Regions from separate parts of the Planococcus notacanthi genome, predicted to be linked through region 1. Evidence: predicted binding sites of a transcription regulator. Region 1 holds the regulator's gene; the other holds the start of a gene.
The links. The regulator NrdR, encoded in region 1, represses ribonucleotide reductase genes. The targets are predictions, from matches to a motif close to AACACNATATATNGTGTT.
Positions count from the first base shown of each region.

Region 2: a site for NrdR is predicted at 5,057-5,074, ahead of QMA01_RS05790 (vitamin B12-dependent ribonucleotide reductase). Genes of this name have one in related genera too.

Region 1 is NZ_JASDCQ010000001.1:1,389,373-1,397,500, reverse strand. It holds gene polA (DNA polymerase I) at 1-1,078, shown strand, start outside; gene mutM (bifunctional DNA-formamidopyrimidine glycosylase/DNA-(apurinic or apyrimidinic site) lyase) at 1,094-1,963, shown strand; gene coaE (dephospho-CoA kinase) at 1,973-2,578, shown strand; gene QMA01_RS06825 (glyceraldehyde-3-phosphate dehydrogenase) at 2,680-3,699, shown strand; gene speD (adenosylmethionine decarboxylase) at 4,016-4,399, shown strand; gene nrdR (transcriptional regulator NrdR) at 4,513-4,989, shown strand; gene QMA01_RS06810 (replication initiation and membrane attachment family protein) at 5,001-6,383, shown strand; gene dnaI (primosomal protein DnaI) at 6,384-7,319, shown strand; gene thrS (threonine--tRNA ligase) at 7,803-8,128, shown strand, end outside.
Region 2 is NZ_JASDCQ010000001.1:1,182,330-1,190,457, forward strand. It holds gene efp (elongation factor P) at 100-660, opposite strand; gene QMA01_RS05780 (M24 family metallopeptidase) at 678-1,745, opposite strand; gene aroQ (type II 3-dehydroquinate dehydratase) at 1,742-2,182, opposite strand; gene QMA01_RS05790 (vitamin B12-dependent ribonucleotide reductase) at 2,465-5,023, opposite strand; gene QMA01_RS05795 (lipoate--protein ligase family protein) at 5,211-6,047, opposite strand; gene QMA01_RS05800 (rhodanese-like domain-containing protein) at 6,147-6,530, shown strand; gene gcvPB (aminomethyl-transferring glycine dehydrogenase subunit GcvPB) at 6,829-8,128, opposite strand, start outside.

The DNA.
Region 1 (8,128 bases):
CATTTACAGTCTGGCTGGACAGGAATTCAATATCAATTCACCGAAGCAACTGGGTGTAGTCCTGTTTGAGCATTTGGGATTGCCGGCGTTGAAGAAAACGAAGACAGGCTATTCAACAGCAGCGGACGTCCTGGAGAAACTGGAAGGCCAGCATGAAATTATTTCCCATATCTTGTTGTACCGCCAATTAGGCAAGTTGTTGTCTACTTATATAGAAGGTTTATTGAAAGAAATCCATAAAGACGGCAAAGTCCATACACGCTTCCAGCAAGCACTGACGACAACGGGACGCCTCAGTTCCACCAATCCGAATCTGCAGAACATTCCTGTGCGCCTGGAAGAAGGACGCAAGATCCGCAAAGCCTTTGTTCCATCCGAACCGGGCTGGGTGATGGTGGCCGCCGATTATTCGCAGATTGAATTACGAGTATTGGCGGATATGTCGGAAGATGAGCGATTGGTTCAGGCATTTAAAGACGATCGCGATATCCATACGACGACAGCAAGCGATGTTTTCCACGTGCCTGAAGAACAAGTTACCGGCGATATGCGAAGAGCGGCAAAAGCCGTCAACTTCGGAATTGTCTACGGCATCAGCGATTATGGCCTGTCACAGAACCTGAACATCACCCGGAAAGAAGCGGCAGCATTTATCGAGCGTTATTTCGAAAGCTTCCCTGGCGTTAAGACGTATATGACTACTATTGTTGCAGATGCCAAGCGGGATGGGTTTGTGACGACTTTGATGAACCGCCGGCGTTACTTGCCGGACATTACCAGCTCGAATTTCAATTTGCGCAGTTTTGCTGAGCGGACGGCAATGAATACACCGATTCAAGGCAGTGCAGCAGACATCATCAAAAAAGCTATGATCGATATGGATGCCGCATTAGAGCGTGAAGATATGCAAACGCGCATGTTGCTGCAAGTGCATGATGAATTGATTTTTGAAGCACCGCCGGAAGAAGTGGACAAACTCATGAAATTGGTGCCTGAAATAATGGAAAATGCAGTGAAGCTGAGCGTTCCATTAAAAGTCGACATTGCACAAGGCGACACTTGGTACGACACTAAATGACAGGAGGGCAACGATATGCCTGAACTTCCGGAAGTGGAAGGTGTCGTTCGGCAGATCCGCCCCGTCTCTATTGGAAAAAAGATTGAAGCAGTAGAAGTTTCAGACACCATCCGTGTGTCGAAAACGAACGGCAAAGAAGCGATCATTAAACGGATGGAAGCTGACCGGTTTATCGATAGCCTGGTCGGTGCACAAATCATCCGTGTCGAACGGCGCAGCAAATACATTTATTTTACATTGCGAAATGAAAACGAATTTTTATTGGTCAATCATTTGGGGATGTCGGGAGCCTGGTTTTATGTCGACCAGCTGCAGTCCATTCCTGAAGACAAATTCCGGCGGCATGTCCATGTGGTCCTAACATTAAGCGATGGCAATTTACTGGCGTTTTCTGATATCCGCCGCTTCGGGGAAATGAGGGTATTGCAGGAAGAGGCGGATTTTCCGCCCTTGCTGCTGATGGCACCAGAGCCTTTTGAAGCAGTCGCCCTCGATCATTTCCTTTTGATGGCGGAAAGCCCAAAATACCGGAACAAGGCCATCAAAGAAGTGATCATGGATGGCCAGGTCATTTCTGGCTGCGGCAACATTTATGCTACTGAAGCGCTTTTTAAAATGAAAATTCACCCGAAACGGGCTGCCAGCCGGATCAGCAAAAAACGCAAAGTGGAACTATTCGAAGCCATTGTGGCCGTTTTACTGGAAAGCATTGAAGCAGGAGGCAGTACCATTTCGGATTACCGCAACATCAACGGCGTATCGGGCAGCATGCAAAACCGTTTTGGCATGTATGGAAAAAAACAATGCATGGTATGTGGAACGATGACAAAAACCTTGAAAATAGGCGGGCGGGCATCGGTTTACTGTCCCGCTTGCCAGAAATGAGGATGGATGATGATCATTGGATTGACAGGCAGTATTGCCAGTGGAAAAAGCACGGTATCGGAAATGCTGAAAAACTCTGGATATCCGATTATTGATGCGGACCTTGTTGCGCGTCAGGTTGTAGAACCAGGTTCCGATACACTCGAACAAATTGAACAGGCATTCGGTCCGGAGGTAATTCGGGAAGATGGAACGATGGACCGGCCAAAAGTGGGGGAAATCATTTTCAACGATCCCGCCAAGAGGAAAATCCTGAATGACATAATCCACCCGGCCATCCGCCAGGAAATGCTTCAGCAGCGCCATGATTACATGACAGAAGGATATAAGACCATCGTTATGGACATTCCCTTGTTGTTTGAAAGCCGCCTTCAGCATCTGGTGGATAAAATTCTGGTCGTCAGCGTAACAGAAGAAAATCAATTCAACCGGTTGGTGGAGCGAAACGGCTTTACGGAAAAAGAGGCACGGGCTCGCATCAGTTCACAATTGCCGATGTCGGTGAAAGAAGATGGTGCGGATGCGGTTATATACAATAATGGAACATTGGATGAAACAAAATGGCAATTGAACAGAATTTTGGATAACTGGAAAGCGAGTCCAGAAAAAGAATAGAGATATGTGGTTTTTAAGGTTCTCTAAATGGTTAATTGTGTTATACTATATAAGAAATTAAAAACATCAGTATAACTTAATTATAAACGGAGGACTCCCACATGACAGTTTCTATTGCAATTAACGGATTTGGCCGTATTGGCCGTATGGTTTTCAGACAGGCGATAATGATGGACGATGTCACAATTACGGCAGTCAACGCCACTCATCCAGCTGAAACCCTGGCGCATTTGATTAAGTATGACACAAATCACGGCACCTTCGCAGGTGACGTATCTTCAGAAGAGGATGCATTAATTGTTAACGGGAAACGTGTTCAATTGGTAAGCGAACGCAATCCTTTGAATCTGCCATGGAAAGAAATGGGCATTGATATTGTCATTGAAGCGACAGGCAAATTCAATTCACGCGAGAAAGCGGCTCAGCATTTAGAAGCAGGAGCTAAGAAAGTCATTTTGACGGCACCTGGCAAAAAAGAGGATATCACGATCGTTATGGGCGTCAACGATGAAAAGTTGGATATCGACCAACATGACATCATCTCCAATGCAAGCTGCACAACAAACTGTCTTGCACCTGTTGTCAAAGTGCTCCATGACAAATTTGGCATCGAAAACGGTTTGATGACGACAATCCACTCTTACACAAATGACCAGCAGAACTTAGATAACCCGCATAAAGATCTTCGCCGGGCACGGGCATGTGCACAATCCATCATTCCAACTTCTACAGGTGCTGCGAAAGCGTTATCATTAGTATTGCCTGAATTACAGGGCAAACTTCATGGTATGGCATTGCGTGTACCGACACCGAATGTATCTCTTGTGGATTTGGTAGTTGACCTGGAGACAGGAGTGACCATCGAAGAAGTCAATCAGGCTTTTGTCGAAGCATCTGAAAATGGTTTAGCTGGAATTTTAAGCTTAACGATGGAGCCGTTGGTTTCTGTCGACTTCAACAGCAATCCTAGTTCAGCGATTATAGACGGTTTGTCGACAATGGTCATTGGTGACCGGAAAGTGAAAGTTCTGGCATGGTATGATAACGAATGGGGCTATTCAGCACGTGTCATCGATTTGACCAAAAAAGTTGCTCAGGCTATGGTACTGGTATCTAAATAAGGTCTTACATCCCGTTTCTTCCAGAACGTCTGGAGAAACGGGGTTTTTTTATGGAAAATTTAATGAAAGTTTTTCAATATCCAAAAGATATTATTATTGCAATTGCGATAAATCCGTTTTATACTATGAATCGTAGTTGAAAAACGACTACCACTTCTGAATTTCCATCATGTACCTCGGAATTAGGAGCGTAAGATTTTTATTCACATGACTGCTTAAAGGGTTAGGACCTCTTTGGACTAACTTTCCCCCGTGGTAGTCAACTTTGAATATTTTGCGCAAAAAACAAAATGATATCAAAGGGGGAAAACGAACCATGGAAACAATGGGACGTCACGTAATTGCAGAACTTTGGCAGTGTGATTTTGACAAATTAAACGATATGGATTTTATCGAACAAACTTTTGTTGATGCTGCACTCAAATCTGGAGCTGAAGTAAGAGAGGTAGCTTTTCATAAATTCGCGCCACAAGGTGTCAGCGGAGTTGTGATCATCTCTGAATCTCACTTAACCATCCACAGCTTCCCGGAACACGGCTATGCAAGTGTAGATGTTTATACTTGCGGCGATTTAGATCCAACTATTGCAGCGAAATATATCGCAGAAGCGCTAGGGTCAACCTCAAGTGAGCTTGTCGAAATTCCGCGCGGTATGGGTCCGGTCAGTGTTGAGAAATCCAAAGTTTCAGTAACTGTATAATCCATTAAACAAAAAACACTAAGCAGGGGACAAAATCCTCTGCTTTTTCTATTTTCCCAATGAATTTTTGTTATACTAGATACACTAGATAGAGAAGTTAGGGAGATGTCGAAATGAAATGTCCAGCTTGCCAACATAACGGCACACGTGTTGTCGATTCACGGCCAATCGATGAAATGAAGTCAATCAGAAGGCGCAGAGAATGTGAGTCATGCGGTTACCGCTTTACCACTTTCGAAAAAGTCGAAGAAATGCCGCTGATTGTCGTCAAAAAAGATGGGTCACGTGAAGAGTTCAGCCGTGAAAAAGTATTGCGGGGCTTAATTCGTGCTTGCGAAAAACGGCCGGTATCTTTGGAAGTATTGGAAGAAGTCGTCTTTACGATCGAGAAAGACCTGCGCCGAGCAGGCAACCCGGAAGTGAAATCCGAAGAAGTCGGTGAATTGGTCATGAACCGGCTGGCAACAATCGATGAAGTGGCATATGTGCGCTTCGCCTCTGTTTACCGCCAATTCAAAGACATTACAGTCTTTATCGACGAACTGAAGGATTTGCTCAATAAAAGTCCGGAAGATAAGAAAAGCGAATAAGGCGGTGACTTATGACTGCGTATTATAAAGAATTACAAGCTGCTGATCCGTATCGGATCCGCTTGCCGTACCCGTTCTCAAATTATGACCGGCAATTGTTGACGATGCTGTATCAGCCGATGATTGGAGCGGAAGCCATCGCGTTGTATTTGACGCTGTGGGCGGAAGCAGAAGGCGCTAAGGAAGAGGCAACGCATTACACGCTGATGAATACATTGGGAAACCCCATCGCGAAAATTTTTGAAGCAAGAATTCAATTGGAAGCGATCGGTTTGCTGAAGACTTATCGGAAAAACACGGATGACCGCTGCTTTATCTATGAGTTATGTCCGCCGTTAGACCCGAAAACCTTTTTTATGGATCCTTTGTTGTCGATGTTCCTATTCAGCAAAATCGGTGAAACGTCTTATCGCCGTGTACGCGATCGTTTTCTTGTGCACAATGAAATCCCTTCGGATTTTGACGAAGTGTCGCGGACGTTCACGGATATTTTCCAGCCTGTCCATGCGAAAGCAGGATATCCTCCGGCACAGCAGGATTTGCAGGAACGGAAAAAAGGTGGATACGAATCTGATTTCGAGTTTGATTTTACTTTGCTTCGCCAAGGACTGTCAGAACAGCTGGTGCCTCGGCGAGTTTTGACCGCTGTCATCAGAGAGTTCATTTCCAAACTGGCTTATCTGTATGGATGGGGGCCATTGGAAATGCAAAAAGTGGTTTTGCTGGCGATTGAAGACGATTACCGTTTGACGGTGGAGGGGCTGAAACGAGCAGCATCCGAGTACTATAAATTGACAGTTTCCACTACTGCTCCTCAGCTCGTCCAAATGCAGAAGGAAACTCCGAAACTGCCGGAAACAGAAGGAGAGGAAGTTCCGAAAACCAAACAGGACGAATTGCTGGCCTATTTGGAAACGGCGCCACCGATTCAAGTGCTCCGCGACATCGCTGATGGCAACGAACCGCTGCCGGCAGATGTCCAGCTGGCCAATCAGTTGGTGGTAACCCATGGCATGAAGCCGGCTGTCGTCAATGTGCTGCTCCAGTATGTACTCTTGCGTACTGATATGAAACTGACAAAGGCGTACGTGGAAAAAATCGCTTCGCATTGGCTGCGCAAAAATGTTACTACGGCAAAAGAAGCGATGGAACTGGCTCGCGTCGAGCATATGCAGTATATGAAGTGGAAATCAGAAGGCTCGCCTACGACAGTTGCCAAGCCGTTTACAGGCAACGGAAACCGAAAACCGCTGCGTGAAGAAAAGCTGCCGGAATGGTTCCATAATAAGGATCAGGCACGTGTCGTCAAGACCGGACCGAAAAACGATAGCCTGGAAGTGGAAAAACAAAAACTTCTTGCGAAACTTGCGCTGAAGAAAGGAAAAGGTGGTTAAATGGAACCGATTCGTGAAACATTGAAACGTGTAGTCAATGCGCCTGCTTTCTCTGAGCGATACAACGACATGCGCAAAGAAGTGCTGGCCCATCCCGGGGTCCAAAAATTCCGGGAAGACCATGCAGACGAAATAGATGATTCCACCATTGATAGAGGGCTTGGGAAGTTATATGAATATATTGATCAGTCCCATGACTGCAATAAATGCCCAAGTGTAGATGCATGCATCAACCATTTGAAAGGTTTCGAACCGAATCTGGTATTGGAGCGCGGCACCATCGGCATCTCTTACACCAAATGCCGTTTGAAAGAAGCCGCAGACAACAAACGCCATGCCTCTTCACTGATTCACAGCATGTACATGCCGAAAGAAGTCATGCAGGCGACATTGGATAAATTTGATGCAGACGAAAGCCGGATGGAAGCGTTGATGGCTGTCGGGGAATTTCTGGATCAGGTGACTGGGCCTGGCAGCCTGCCTGAAAAAGGCTTGTATTTGTACGGTCAATTCGGCATCGGCAAATCGTATTTATTGAGCGCAGCCGCCAACGAACTGGCCGAACTGAATGTCAAAACGGTATTGGTGTTCGTCCCTGAATTCATGCGGGAAATGAAACAAGCAATCGGTGACCAGACCTTGCAGGAGAAAGTCGACTACGTCAAAAAGGCCGATGTCCTGATGCTCGATGATATCGGAGCAGAAGCGATGTCGAGCTGGACGCGCGATGAAGTGCTCGGAACGATTCTCCATTACCGGATGGCTGAAAAACTCCCGACTTTCATGTCATCGAACTTTAGTTATTCGGAGTTGGAACATCATCTGACTTACTCACAGCGCGGAGAAAAAGAAGATTTGAAAGCTGCACGCGTCATGGAGCGGATTCGTGCCTTGACCAAGCCAGTGAAGCTGGAAGGTCTTAATCGCCGGAATTAACCGCTGGAAGTATTGCGTTTTAGCCCATTTCGGTTTATAGTAAAGACAATCAAGCAAAGATTTTACATGCGCAGACAAGGACAATAGTGGAATTGTACTACTTTCAGAGAGAGAAGCCCAGGCTGTAAGCTTCTTAAGTACCGGCAATCCCATTTACCACCTTCGAGCAGCAGCTGTGAACGTTTTTATCAGTAGCAGCTGACGGTACCGGCCCGTTAGCCGATGCAGAGCTTCATTCGAACGGATCTGTCCGTATCGAATAGAAGAAGGGTGGAACCACGAACTAAAGCTTCGTCCCTTTTGGGATGGAGCTTTTTTGCGTGGAAAAAAAGAAAGGCGGAAGCGGCTGTGTAGAGCCATAAGGCTTAAGGTGAGCTGCCGAAGCGGCTTTAGCCGCTGAAGCTGGACAAAGAAAAGCGGGAATACCAAGCCAGACCCTGTGGCAAGGCATTTCCGGCAGAACATATAAAAGGAGAGATTGGCATGGCAGACATGATTCAACTGAAATTCCCTGATGGAGCAGTAAAAGAGTTTGAACAGGGCACAACTACTGAGGAAATTGCACAATCAATCAGTCCGGGATTACGCAAAAAAGCGTTGGCCGGCAAAGTAGGCGACAAACTAGTCGATTTGCGTGCACCGTTGAAGGAAGATGGAGACATCGCCATCATCACACCAGAATCGGATGAGGCATTGGAAATTTTGCGTCACAGTACTGCTCACTTATTGGCACAAGCAATCAAACGGATGTATCCGGATGCAAAACTCGGTGTAGGTCCGGTCATCGAAAACGGTTTTTATTACGATAT
Region 2 (8,128 bases), 210 kb from region 1:
TATTCAACTACTCTTCTATTTTAGACTTTTTCAGTCTATTTTGAAACACTTAATCTGACTTTTTAAAAAAAGACCTCTTTGTTAGAGGTCTTTTCATCATTATTGAGCTCTTGAAACGTATGAAGAATCTGTTGTATTGATGATCAAATGGTCGCCTTCATTAATGAAGAATGGCACTTGAACAGTCAATCCCGTTGTAAGTTTTGCTGGTTTTGATCCGCCGCTGGCTGTGTCGCCTTTGATGCCCGGATCAGTTTCAGCCACTTCCAGAACTACCGTGTTCGGCAACTCAACGCCAAGCACTTCTCCTTGGAATTGGATCACTTGGACTTCCATGTTCTCTTGAAGAAACTTCAATTCGTATTCAATGTTCTTTTCAGGCAACTCAATCTGTTCGTAGGTTTCTGTATCCATAAAGGCATGCATATCGCCATTGGCATACAAATACTGCATTTTGTTGTTGTCAATCTGTGCTTTTGCGACTTTTTCACCGGCACGGAAAGTTTTTTCAGTGACACTTCCTGTACGCAAGTTGCGAAGTTTCGACCGCACGAATGCAGCGCCTTTGCCTGGTTTTACGTGTTGGAATTCCATAACGCGCCAAATTCCGCCATCCACTTCAATTGTGACACCTGTTTTAAAATCGTTTACTGAAATCATAATAGTTCCTCCGTTTGTTATAAAATGCGAAGCTCTTTTGTGGAGTTAGTCAATCGTTCATTTCCTGACTCGGTTACCAGTATATCATCTTCAATGCGAACTCCGCCAACTCCTGGCAGATAAATCCCCGGTTCCACCGTCACAGCCATGCCCGGTTCGAGCACCGTTTCCGATCTGAATGACAACCCTGGGCCTTCATGGACTTCCAAACCGATGCCATGGCCAGTAGAATGGCCGAATGCTTCACCGTAGCCTTTGGACTTGATGTAATCGCGTGCAATGGCATCCGCTTCGATGCCGCTCATGCCTGGTCCAATTTTCTCTACGCCCAGTTCCTGCGCCTTCAATACAATATCATAAATTTCCTTCATCTGTGCAGAAGGTTCTCCGACTGCGACCGTACGGGTAATATCTGAGATATAGCCGTTGTAGAGTGCACCATAATCAAGCGTGATCATGTCTCCTTTTTCAATGACTTTATCCGTTGCCACACCGTGCGGAAGCGCTGAGCGCAGCCCTGAAGCCACAATGGTGTCAAAGCTCGACGAAGTCGCACCCTGTTTGCGCATGAAGAATTCCAGCTCATTGGATACTTCAAGTTCCGTCAATCCCGGACGGATAAATCCACAAATGTGTTCGAATGCATCATCTGCAATTTTGGCCGCTGCTTTCAGAATAGCTACTTCATCCGGTGTCTTGATCATTCGGATCTTTTCAATCAAGTTGCTGACAGGTTCCAGGTCGGCGTCGATTTTTGACTTGTATTGCACAACTGTCGAATAAGTCATATAGTCCTGTTCAAAAGCAAGCGTACGGATGCCCAGAGATTTCACGGACTTGACCGTTTCATCCATCAGGTTTTTTTCAGCCTGGATTACATCAAATTCTTTGACTTGTTCTCCGGCTTGTTCTGTATAACGGAAATCCGTGATGAAAACCGCTTGTTCCGCAGTTACAATCGCCAGCCCTGCAGTACCCGTAAATTCGGTGATGTAACGCAAGTTGAAAGGACTGGTGACGAGCAGCGCCTCCACATCCCGTTGTTTCATTTCAGCACGTAATTTTTGAAGTTTCAATGTGTTCATCCTCTCTCCTGTTTTAAGATCAATGCATGCAATGCTAATTTGTAGACATCTTGGCCGAATCCCACAATTTGCCCGATCGTGACCGGCGCAATGTAGGAATGATGGCGAAATTCCTCGCGTTTGTGGACATTCGATATATGTACTTCGATTACTGGCACTTGAATCGCAGCAATGGCGTCACGAATAGCGATGCTTGTATGGGTATATGCTCCAGCATTCAAGACAATGCCGGATAGGCCATCATCGCCCGCTCCGTGAATCCAGTCGATCAATTCCCCTTCATGATTCGACTGGCGGCAAATCAATTCAATATGATGGTGATAAGAAAACTCCACCAGTTCCTGTTCCAATTCCTCCAGCGTAAACGTTCCATACGCTTCTTTCTCCCGCTTGCCCAAGCGATTTAAATTAGGGCCGTTCAAGATCAGCACACGCATTCAGCTTTCCCCTTCCCCTGACACATTCTTCATTATTTTAACATATCGGAACAATCGAGCAACTTTTTAACAGAAAAGCGGAAGCGACCGTGTAGATTCGACGGGCATAAGACAGATCGGCGAAGCGGCGCTCTTTGCCGCACAGCCGGAATGGCTTATGACCCTAGAATCTGGGCGCTGCAGCTGGACAATAGAAAAGCGGAAGCAGTCAAAAATTCAAGCACCATCCAGAAACAAACCATAAAAAAGCGCGATGGCTATTCGGCCATCGCGCTGGTCATTTTACAATCCGCATTTCAGCTGAGCGTTGCAGTTGGTGCATGTGTTGCAGCCGCCCATTTCTTCGACTGTCCCTTTTCGGCAAACCGGGCATGTATCGCCTACTTCTGAACCGATGGTGACATTGGTTGAACGGAGATCCTGAATTGTGTCGATCAAGACGATCGGACGTTTGCCAGTCTCTTCCGGCTGTTGCTCTTCTTCAAATGTGTTTTCTTCGGCCTTCAGCGTCAAGACTTGTGAATCACGGCTGCCATCGACATAAACCGTTCCGCCTTTAGCGCCACCTTTGTAGAGACGCTCATAGACGCCTTCCACCTGTTTGACTGTATAACCTTTTGGAGCGTTGACAGTTTTCGAAATGGATGAGTCGATCCAGCGCTGGATGATGCACTGAACATCCGCATGTGCTTCAGGCGCCAAGTCCATCGATGTCACAAAGGCCTTCGGCAGGTTTTCTTCATCAGCCTCAGGGTTGTTTTTCAGGTATTCACTGACGATGTCTGCTTTCACCTCGATAAATTTGCCAAGGCGTCCACTGCGGTAGTATGTGAATGAATAATAAGGTTCAAGTCCGGTTGATACGCCAACCATCGTCCCAGTGGATCCTGTTGGAGCTACCGTCAACAGATGCGAGTTGCGGATACCTTTTTCAAGTACTGCTTCGCGAACATGTTCCGGCATTCCCTGCATAAATCCTGTTTCTGTGAAAGCTTTGCGGAGTGCTGCCGTCTCTTCATCAGTTTTGCCGATGAGGAACGGGAAGCTGCCGCGTTCTGCTGCTAAGTCTGTCGAAATTTCATAAGCAGCCGTAGCAATCGTCTTGAAGATTTCATCTACAAGCTCGTTGCCTTCCGGAGAACCGTATTCTTTATCGCAATAGATCAATAAATCTGCAAGCCCCATGACTCCCAAGCCAACACGGCGTTCACCAAGTGCCTGAACCTGGTTTTCTTCCAGGAAGTAAGGAGTTGCATCGATGACGTTGTCCTGCATGCGGACACCGACACGAACCGTTTCTTTCAACGCTTCGAAATCGACCGTCTTCGTTTTCGGATCTGCAAACTGCGCCAAGTTGACGGCAGCCAGGTTACAAACAGAATAAGGCGCCAATGGCTGCTCGCCGCAAGGGTTGGTCGCTACGACTTTTTGCCCGTAAGCTGCTGCATTGGTTTTTTCATTGGCATTGTCAATGAAGAAAATACCCGGTTCTGCTGAATAGGTAGCACAAATATTAATCAGGTTCCACAGTTCGCGTGCTTTCATCGTGCGGTAAACACGGACGCCATGGCCCATGCGTTCCCATTCACGGACATCGCCGACTTCCTGCCATTTTTCATTGTAGACAGCCATCTCTTCTTTTGAATACGACTCTACTGCAGGGAAGCGCAGATCGAAGTCTGCATCATTTTCCACTGCTGTCATGAAATCGCTGGTCAATGTGACGGAAATATTGGCGCCTGTCAGGAATTCTTCGTTGTGGACTGAATAAGTTCCGCCATCACGCAGCTTGGTTTCAGCATCGCGCATGATTTTCTCATTGAATCCGCCCATTCCAGGAATCGCACGGTAATTCAGGATCCCTTGGTACATTGCATCTTCCTGCTCTGTCAAAGGTTTGAATTTCAATTTGTCGTGAGCCAATTTTTTGATGGTCTCATCTTCTGTGTTCTCAATCAAATAACGAAGGATGCGCGGGTTCTGCATTTTCGAAATGATGAATTCCGCAATATCCGGATGCCAGTCAGCCAGCATGATCATCTGTGCGCCTCGGCGTGAACCGCCCTGCTCAACAAGATGCGTCAATTTAGCGATATCATCCAGCCACGAAACAGAACCTGATGATTTGCCGTTGACACCGCGTGCCAAGGTGTTGCGCGGGCGAAGTGTCGAACCATTTGTTCCGACACCGCCGCCGCGGCTCATGATTTCCATCACTTGTTTGCGGTGATCGGAAATGCCTTCACGTGAATCTGCCACGAATGGCATTACGTAACAGTTGAAGTACGTTACGTCCGTATCAGCACCCGCTCCGTATAGGACACGTCCAGCCGGAATGAATTTCAATCCAACCAATTGCTGATAGAATTTTTCAAACCATTCCTGGCGCTTTTCAGCTGTTTCTTCTACAGAGGCAAGCCCCGTTGCATTGCGTTTGGCGATCTGCTCGTAAAACACTTCAAGCGGTTTTTCAATCACGTCGATCGGGCGATTGACGATGCCTACCTGCTGCTCTTCCGGTTTGTCGATTGCACTTCTGTAATCTTCTTCGATCCAAACCTGTGCTTTATTGGCCTGGTGATCGATGGAAACGATGTAGCCAAGGCCGCGCGCCGGGAATTTCGGATCTTCTTTGACAGTCAATACAACAAAATCGCCTGCCTTGAGTGTTTTCTTCTCCGTGTCCTTAAAGGAATAACGGTCGATCATCACGAGGCGCGATACACCTTTATGCGTCAGTTTCATGTCAGGAGTAATTGCATGTACCTGGGGAAACGATTCGATATCTTTGTTTAAAGCTCTTGCATTCAACGAATATTGGGATTGTGTGGCGGAAACCATTTGACAATTCCTCCTTTGTGTTATATGGAGTTAGATACTATATATAGTATTAATTCAATTCCCATCATACTATATGTTGAAACTTCTTTTCAATAACAATTTTATGATGGAAATGATTGAAGCAATGAAAAGCTTTATTTACCAACGTTTCCAGCTTTGGAAATCTACAAAATGAGCCTAAAGACTCTCACGCGCGAAAATTCCATTCCGAATTTCCATATTTTATTTTTTCCAAAGCCTTGACATCCGCCAATTGTTGTACGGTCAAATTATAGGATTCCAGACTGATCGACAAGGCCTGTTCGAAACCGGCTTTAAACGCACGGATACACTCATCCGGCGTCACGGGTTTTTCACGGAGCGAATTGATCGATACTGCTTTTTCCGGAATTTTGCTGCGCATGCGCTCTTTGGCAGCTTCACTGGAAAACTTGAAAACCGACAATAGCTTCTCGGCATCCAGATCTATCAGTATAGCACCATGTTGCAGGATGACGCCTTTTTGGCGCGTTTGGGCACTGCCCGCTACTTTCTTTCCTTCTACGACCATTTCATACCAGCTCGGTGCATCGAAACAAACCGCTGATTTCGGTTTTTTCAAATCGGCCCGTTTTTCTTCTGTATCCGGCACCGAGAAATAGGCGTCCAACCCCAAATTTTTAAACCCTTCCAACAACCCTTCGCTCAATACGCGATAAGCTTCTGTTACGGTTTCGGGCATCTCCGGGTAATCTTCACTGACGATGATGCTATATGTAAGTTCATGCTCATGGAGAACACCTCTGCCTCCTGTAGGCCGACGGACAAATCCAAGGCCAAGCCGGTCGACGGCTTCCATATCAATTTCTTTTTCTACGTTCTGAAAATAACCGATCGATAAGGCAGCAGGCTGCCAGCTGTAAAAACGGATGACGGGCGGAATAAGCCCTTCACTATGCCATGCCAGCAAGGCTTCATCAAGCGCCATGTTGAACGCTGGACTGCCGGCACCGGAATTTATAAAAATCCATTTTGGATATTTCACAAGATCGCCTCCTATTTCCGATAATTAGTGTAACATTGGCATTGAATATCCGTCATCTCTTCTCTTATAATAAAGGAAGATGAGAAAGGGGCAAGAACATTGGAATTTCTGTACATCACGATCGCCATCGTATTGGCAATCATCATTTACGCGGTCATTTCTTATTTCCGCATCAAAAAAGCTGTCACTAACCTGACACAGGAGCAATTTATCGAAGGCTACCGCAGAGCACAATTGATTGATGTGCGCGAACCGAAAGATTTTGCTGCTGGCCATATTCTGGGAGCGCGCAATATTCCGCAAACGCAATTGCGCCAACGCTATAAGGAAATCCGTTCAGACAAGCCGGTTTACCTGTATGACCAAAACGGAGCACGCAGTGGACGGGTAGCTATTTTCCTTAAGAAAAAAGGCTACAATCAATTGTTCCAGCTTCAAGGCGGTTTCAAGCAATGGACCGGAAAAATCAAATCCAAATCCTAGGCTTCAAAAACCCTTTCTTAACCGGAAGGGTTTTCTCTATTTGCTAGGCTAATAAAAAAGTAGACAAGACGCTCTCCATCTTACCCCTCACTGAAATAATGCGGATAGCGGCTTCTTGAAGCGCACACAAAACGATTTACAGGCTTCCCGGTAGTATCTCGTCGACAAACATAACTTCCCCAATAAAGCGACGATGTTGAGACAGTTCCATTAGAAAAGCGTGGAAGCCAAGTGGCTTCCACGCTTTTTATTCATTTCCCTGCAGCAACCGAACGATACAACTGGGAATTATCGTACTTTATTCAGCTTTATAATAACGGAGCACAGGCTGGCGCGCCGCTTTTGTTTCATCCAAACGGTTGATGACAGTGGTATGCGGTGCATTTTGGACGATTTCAGGATTTTCTTCTACTTCTTTCGCAATCTGGATCATCGCATCGACAAATGCATCCAAAGTTTCTTTGGATTCTGTTTCAGTAGGCTCGATCATCATGCCTTCTTCCACATTCAACGGGAAGTAGATTGTCGGTGGATGGTAGCCAAAATCAAGCAGGCGTTTCGCCATATCCAATGTACGGACACCCAGTTTCTTCTGGCGGCGGCCGCTTAAGACGAATTCATGCTTGCAGTGACGGTCATACGGCAAATCGAAATGAGGCTGCAGCCTGCGCATCATGTAATTGGCATTTAGTACAGCATATTCGGTAACTGCCTTTAGGCCATCTGGTCCCATAGAGCGGATATACGTGTAGGCACGTACGTTGATGCCGAAGTTGCCATAGAACGGTTTGACTCGGCCAATGGAATCCGGGCGGTCGTAATCGAACGTATAAGCATCATCTTTTTTCACCAGTACCGGTTTCGGCAAGTACGGCAACAGATCATTTTTAACGCCGACAGGGCCTGAACCAGGTCCACCACCGCCATGAGGTCCGGTGAAGGTCTTGTGCAAGTTCAGGTGAACCACATCAAAGCCCATATCTCCCGGGCGTGCTTTAGACATAACTGCGTTCAAGTTGGCGCCATCGTAATACAGCTTGCCGCCGACTTCATGAATGATCGCAGCCATTTCCAGAATCTGCTCTTCAAACAAGCCGAGCGTATTCGGGTTTGTCAGCATTAATGCTGCTGTGTCTTCTCCAACCACGCGTTTCAAATCTTCCAGGTCTACTAGTCCTTGGTCACTTGATTTGACGGTCACGGTCTCAAAACCGGCAACGGTTGCTGAAGCCGGGTTTGTGCCGTGCGCTGAATCGGGAACAATGACTTTCGTCCGTTTAAAGTCACCGCGCGCTTCGTGGTAGGCACGGATCATCATCAATCCGGTCCATTCACCATGTGCACCTGCAGCTGGCTGCAACGTCACTTCATCCATACCGGTAATTTCTTTCAAATGCTCCTGCAAGTCAAACATCAAAGCAAGAGCCCCTTGAACCGTTTTTTCATCCTGCAGCGGATGGATGTTCGCGAACCCTGGGAAACGTGCTACTGTTTCGTTGATTTTCGGATTGTATTTCATTGTGCACGAGCCGAGCGGATAGAAGCCTGAATCCACACCGTGGTTCCGGTTAGACAGCGCCGTGTAATGGCGCATGATA